Hydrogenophilus thermoluteolus: one gene and its partner. The protein of the gene in region 2 interacts with the protein of the main gene of each other region in a pairwise test. Links are inferred from orthologs where the notes say so. Each region holds a gene or a part of one and is shown on either strand. Other genes may lie near its edges. The genes, in order: hypB and HPTL_RS05385.

Evidence for each region.
Region 1: the proteins of HPTL_RS05385 (region 2) and hypB interact in binary tests that used the Escherichia coli proteins (3 or more experiments, as listed by UniProt). The link is inferred for Hydrogenophilus thermoluteolus from one-to-one orthologs.

The regions. Positions count from the first base shown.
Region 1 is NZ_AP018558.1:1,485,682-1,488,853, forward strand. Bases 255-3,107 are described here. They hold hypB (hydrogenase nickel incorporation protein HypB), read right to left. Parts: upstream 2,235-3,107; coding sequence 1,275-2,234; downstream 255-1,274. Other genes in these bases: hypF (carbamoyltransferase HypF), read right to left, coding at 255-1,290; hypA (hydrogenase maturation nickel metallochaperone HypA), read right to left, coding at 2,247-2,588; HPTL_RS07235 (hypothetical protein), read right to left, coding at 2,581-3,107. Also shown: more of hypF, read right to left, coding at 1-254; more of HPTL_RS07235, read right to left, coding at 3,108-3,172. UniProt on the Escherichia coli protein: Involved in the maturation of [NiFe] hydrogenases. Required for nickel insertion into the metal center of the hydrogenase. Exhibits a low intrinsic GTPase activity, which is essential for nickel insertion.
Region 2 is NZ_AP018558.1:1,103,565-1,106,703, forward strand. What follows is about bases 56-2,875. They hold HPTL_RS05385 (FKBP-type peptidyl-prolyl cis-trans isomerase), read left to right. Parts: upstream 56-1,143; coding sequence 1,144-1,608; downstream 1,609-2,875. Other genes in these bases: HPTL_RS05375 (M61 family metallopeptidase), read left to right, coding at 56-456; lexA (transcriptional repressor LexA), read right to left, coding at 402-1,088; HPTL_RS05390 (diguanylate cyclase domain-containing protein), read left to right, coding at 1,633-2,628; gloB (hydroxyacylglutathione hydrolase), read right to left, coding at 2,602-2,875. Also shown: more of HPTL_RS05375, read left to right, coding at 1-55; more of gloB, read right to left, coding at 2,876-3,139. UniProt on the Escherichia coli protein: Folding helper with both chaperone and peptidyl-prolyl cis-trans isomerase (PPIase) activities. Chaperone activity prevents aggregation of unfolded or partially folded proteins and promotes their correct folding.

The DNA of each region.
Region 1 (3,172 bases), 380 kb from region 2 along the record:
GCCAAGCGCCACCCCCGGTTCGTCCGCCTCTACGCCCCCGAGCGCGACCGCTTCGGGCACGAAACCCCGCGCGCGGCGGATGAGGATCAGCTTGCCGTCACGGCGTGTGCGCACCACCGAATCGTCTGCCCGTTGCGCGATCGGACGGTCATGCGTCAAAAAGCCGTCCACACAGTCGGCCAATGCCGCAAACGCTTCGCAGTCGTCGGCCGCGAGCGGCGCGCCGCTTCGGTTGCCGCTCGTCATGACCAAAAAAAGCGGATGCGGTTCGTCGAGCCAATCCGTACCGACGGGTCGTCCTGCGGCTTCGTGCCACAACAGGAGATGCAGCGGTGTGGTTGGGCGCATCACCCCAAGCCACGCCAACCCGGGGGCCAAAGCGCCGAGCGCCGCATTCGCCGCGGTATCCAGATCGCGCCGAATCGCAGTCAGCACGATTGGGGCTTCCGCGCTTTCGAACACCCGCCGTTCTGCCTCCGTCCACTCGACCCATTCGGCAAGCGACGCAGCGTTGAGCCCCATCACCGCCAACGGCTTTGTGGGCCGCCGTTTGCGCGCCCGCAACGTCGCGACCACCTCCGGTGCGCGCGCGTCGCACACCAATTGAAATCCGCCAAGCCCTTTGAGTGCGACGATGCCACCTGCTTGTACACACGCCAGCGCCGACGCGATCGGATCTCCTGGAACCGGTTGACCGCTGCGATCGAGGAAGCGCAACTGCGGCCCACACACCGGGCACGCGGTGGTCTCGGCGTGAAAGCGGCGGTTCGTCGGGTCGTCGAATTCCCGCTGACATTCGGGACAGAGGGGAAAGGCGGTCAATGTCGTCGCGGCCCGCGCGTACGGAAGCGCGGTGCTCACCGTGTAGCGTGGCCCACACGCGGTGCATGCCACGAACGGATAACGCCAGCGTCGGTCGTTGGGGTCGCAGAGCTCGGCGACACAGTCGCGGCAGACCGCACGGTCGGGCGCGAGCGCCAATCCGCTATCCCCCCCGTTGGGCAAGATGACGAATGTCCGTTTGCCTTCCTCAGCCGTCCGTTGGACCAGTTCCGCAAACCGTTCGGGGGGGTCGGGGCAGATCTCGATCGCGTCGATACGTGCAGAAGTAGGCGCTTCGGCGCGGAGTCGTTCCAGGAAACGCGTGACGTCACCGTCCGTGACCGCGACCTCGACGCCCCAGCCGACGTTGCGCACCCACCCCGCAACACCGAGCGCGTTGGCCAAGCGGGCGACGAAGGGGCGGAACCCCACCCCTTGCACGCGCCCGCGGATCAGGAAGCGACGCACGCGGCGTAACGCCTTTCGATCCACGCCAACCACTGGTCGAACCCTTCCCCGGTTCGCGCCGAGACGAGCAGCGTTTCGATCCCTGGACGCACACGGACCGCGTAGTCGCTCGCTTGTGCGACGTCGAACGGGACGTAAGGCAAAAGGTCGATCTTGTTCAACACCATCACGTCGGAGACGGCGAAGATGTCGGGGTATTTGAGCGGTTTGTCCTCTCCTTCGGTCACCGAAAGCAACGCCACCTTCGCGTGTTCGCCCAAGTCGAACGCCGCCGGGCAGACGAGATTGCCGACGTTTTCGATCAACAGGATCGCCCCTTCCGGGGGATGGAGCGCTTCGAGCGCATGGCCCACCTGGTGCGCGTCCAGATGGCATCCCTTTCCGGTGTTGATCTGGATCGCTGGAATTCCGGTCGCGCGGATCCGTTCGGCATCGTGGCTCGTCTGCTGATCCCCTTCGATCACCGCAAGCGGGTAGCGCGCTTTGAGCATTTCGATCGTTTTGACCAGCAGCGTCGTCTTGCCCGACCCTGGGCTCGAAACGAAATTGAGGGCGAGGATGCGCCGCTCGGCAAAGAAACGGCGGTTCGCTTCCGCGAAGCGGTTGTTATGACTCAGAATGTCCTGCTCGATTTGCACCATGCGCGTTTGGCTCATGCCCGGCGCATGGGCGCGCGCCGGTCCGACGCCGAAATCGATCCGTCCTTCGACGCTCGTTACGTGCTGAGCCGGAGCCTTGTCATGGGGATGGGCGTGCGAATGGGCATAATGCGGATGGTGGTGGTCGTGGTGATGGTGGTCGTGGTGGTGGTAATGGGGATGATGGTCGTGGTCGTGGTGGTGATGGTGATGGTGATGGTAGTCGTGAGAATGACCGTGGTCCGGTTCGTGGTCGTGGTGATGGGGTTCGATCGTGGCTGAGCCACAGCCGCATACGGTGCACATCGTCCGCTCTCCTCATTCGATCTCGATCGCCTGTACCCGCATTTCGGTACCGGCAGTGGGTTGTAACTGGTAACCGCCGCATTCGGGGCACGGATCGGTGCGCGCAGCAATCGGAACCGTCCGTTCGCACCGCCAGCAGTAGGCGGCACCATCGATCCGCTCGATGCGTAATTCGGCGCCTTCGGCAAGCGTACCACGGCTCACCGCGTCGAAGCAGAAGGTGAGCGCCTCGGGTTCGACGCACGAAAGCGCACCAATCTCCACAATCACCGAACGAATGCGCCGCGCGCCTTCCGCGGTGGCTGTCTCTTCGGCAAGCCGAACCACGCTTTCGGCGAGCGCCATCTCATGCATCGTGTACCTCCAAACGGTACGGCACACAGGGGTCGAGCGCGACCACCGCCGCACGGCCCAACCGTTCTGCCGCCACCAAAGTGGCGCAAGGAACCGTTTCAACCCATTCGCGTAGCCGAGCGCCCTCGGCGCAGAGCCGATCGGTGGGCGCTTCGATCGCATAACGGATCACGCGCCCGTCACAGACCACGGCGCGGTGCGTGAGTTCGCCGCGAGCCGTATTCACCGTCACCTGGTTTTCGCCATTTCGCCGCTCGACACGCAGGTTCAACCAGCCGCGCACTGCTTCCCGCGGAAACCCCAAATCGCGTTGAATCCGAGTCCATCGCGCCCGCATCGCCGCCCCAAGCGCCGGAACGGCTGCTTCCCAGTAGCGCACGAACGGCAAGACGATCGGTGCCAGCCGCGTTTCGACCCACGCACTGCGCACTGCTTCCGACTGGTGTGCCACCTCACTCTGCCACTCCCGCAGCGCAGTCAGATCGGCGGTTTCGCCGATCGTTTCCGGCCAGCGCTGCAGGCAGTGGAGCAGATGTTCGCGCATCGCCTCCTGCCAAACCCGTTCCGCTGCTTTGTCGTCTTCC
Region 2 (3,139 bases):
CTTGACGTCGAGATCGAACGCGATACGCTGCCGGACCTGGGGGTGCGCTGGGACGAGCGCGAGCGCAACGCGGGGCGTCTGCTGGTCGCGCAGGTCCTTGCGGGGGGTGCTGGCGAACGGGCTGGGTTGGCGCCGCGCGATGAGGTGATCGCGTTGGAGCGCGTTCGAGTCACGCCAAGTCATTGGGAGCCACTGCTGCGACGCTACCGCCCAGGGGAGACGGTTCTACTCCATTTTTTCCGCGAAGGTGTGTTGCGCGAATGCCGCGTGACACTCGGCGAACCTGCGGTCAAAGCGGTTCGGTTGTCGATGCGGCAGCGGCTTAGCCCTTCAGTTGCGGCACGTCGCACCGCTTGGTTGTCCGCACGAGCAACAGGAAGCGACGCTAGCGACCGCCGGAATCAGGAAAGTGACGGCCGAATGACGCCGACCACGACCCCTTCGAGCGCGAATTGATGGTGTGTCGGGTCGATGCGGATCGGGGCGTAATCGGGATTTTCCGGGTGCAGTTCGATCGTTTCGGGAGCGCGGCGAACCAGACGTTTGACGGTAACCTCGTCGTCGATACGTGCGACGACGATCGCCCCTGACGGCGCTTCCGGGGTTTGCCGGACGGCGACGAGGTCGCCGGGGAGGATCCCCGCATGGATCATACTGTCACCGACCACGCGCAACAGGTAGTCGGCGCGGGGACGAAACGCGGTAGGTGCGATGGGGTGGTACGCTTCGATATGGGGTGTCGCAAGGATCGGGGCGCCGGCAGCTACCTTACCGATCACGGGCAACCCGGTTTCACCGTGGGTGTTCGCTGCTTCGCACGCTGCGGGTGAAGCAGTACCCCCGCGTTCGGAGTTCAGCACCGCGTCTGCGGCAACCAGAAGACGAATCCCGCGGGCGCAACCACGGTCGATAGCGATCAACCCTTTTTCAGCCAGTGCGTGCAAATGGCACTGCGCCGCATTGGGCGAGCGAAAGCCGAATGCCGCACACAGTTCCTGCCGTGTAGGCGGTCGCCCGTGTTCGCTGTGAAAGCGGGTGAGAAAGCGTAGGATCGCCTCTTGCCGCGGAGTGAGAAACGCTCGGCTCATGTTGGTAATTGTAGCAGAGCTGATACAATCGTTCGAATGGTTTGGGAGAAAAGCGATGCGGGTAACGAAAGATACGGTGGTCACCCTCAAATATCGGGTGCTCGATACCGACGGGAATGTGATCGACGACGGAAAGGAGCCGTTGGTCTATTTGCACGGTGGTTATGGCGGCATCTTTCCCCGGCTGGAGGAGTTGATCCACGACAAAGCCGTTGGCGAGAAATTCACGGTGAAATTGCAACCCGAAGAGGCGTTCGGTGATTATGACGAAAACCTGGTCTTGGTGGAAGATGCTTCGCTTTTCCCAGAAAACATCGAAGTGGGGATGGCATTCGAGCGGGTCACCGAAGCGGGTGAAGAAGATGTGATCTATCGGATTACCGATATCGCCGAAGGCAAGGTGGTGATCGACGGTAACCATCCCCTTGCCGGGCAGGCGCTGGTCTTCGAAGTCGAGATTGCGGCGGTGCGCCCCGCCACTGCAGAAGAGCGCGCGCACGGCCATCCGCACGAAGGCTAAGGACGCCCGCCAGAGGGGGAGGAGATGAAGGTTCTGGTGGTGGAGGATACGGCAACGACCGCAGCGGTGCTGGTCCGTCATCTCGAGGCGCTCGGTTTTGACGCGATTGTTGCCAAAAACGGGGAAGACGGGGTGGATGCGTTCGTCCGCGAGCGCCCCGATATCGTGCTCCTCGATATCCTGTTGCCGGGAATCGACGGGATCGAGGTGGCGCGCCGGATTCGCGCGCAGGAGCGCGACGGGGAGTGGACCCCGGTGATCTATCTGTCGGCGAAAAACGACGACGCTGCGATCGAAGCGGGGCTCTCTGCAGGCGGCGACGACTACCTGACGAAACCGATCTCTCCGGTTGTGCTCACCGCGAAATTACGTGCGATGCAGCGCTTGGCGCAAGCGCAAAAAAGCCTGCTGCTTTTGACGCAGCGGCTCGACGAGGCGAATCGCCGTTTGCAAGAAATGGTTCATGTCGATGGGCTCACCGGGGTGGCGAACCGGCGCGCGTTCGACGCGCGGCTTTCCGAGGAGTGGCGACGCTGCGCGCGGCTCGAAAAACCGCTGACATTGCTGCTTTTCGATATCGATTACTTCAAACGGTACAACGATTCACGGGGTCATTTGGGCGGCGACGATGCGTTGAAACGGGTCGCACAGGCGCTCTCGGGTGCGTTGCAGCGTCCTGGGGACCTTTTGGCACGGTATGGCGGGGAGGAGTTCGCTGCGGTGTTACCCGAGGTCGACGACGAAGGGGGCAAAATCGTAGCCGAGCGGATGCGGGCTGCGGTGGCCGCGCTTCGTATTCCGCACCCCGATTCCCCGATTGGGCGGTCGATCACGGTATCGGTCGGCGGCGCGAGCGCGTTGCCCGGGAAAACCGCTAGAGTCGATTCACCTGCGGTCTTGCTTGACCTTGCGGATCGTGCGCTCTATCGTGCCAAAGCGGCAGGACGCAACCGCGCCGTGGTGTTACCCGCCGCAATGCTCACTGAACCAGACTCAGAAGCGGTCGCGCCAGGCGCGTAGGAGCCGAAAGCGTTCGAGCGGCGTCGTCGCTATCGTGCCGAAGTGTTCGGACAACCGCTCGCCAATCGTTTTGCGCTCGACTCGGAAGAACGGATTGACCGCTTTTTCCCGTCCGATCGTCGAAGGGAGCGTCGGTTTGTTTGCTGCGCGCCGCGATTCGCACCACGCGCGATAGTCGCGAATCGCATCGTTGTCGGGTTCGACGCATTCGGCAAAAGCCAAGTTTTTCAAGGTATATTCGTGGGCGCTACAGACTGCGGTGTCATCCGGCAGGGCTTTGAGGCGTTCGAGCGACGCGAAAAGTTGCTCGGCCGTGCCTTCGAAGAGGCGACCGCACCCCGCGGAAAAGAGGGTGTCGCCGCAAAAGAGCCATCCGTTGCCATAATAGGCGATGTGCCCGCGGGTGTGCCCAGGCACCGCGATCACGGTGAATGCGATCGGCAAATCGCCCGGCGAATCGATGACTTCGTCACCGTGTAGCGGCATGTCGCAGCGTGGTAAAGGTTCGTTT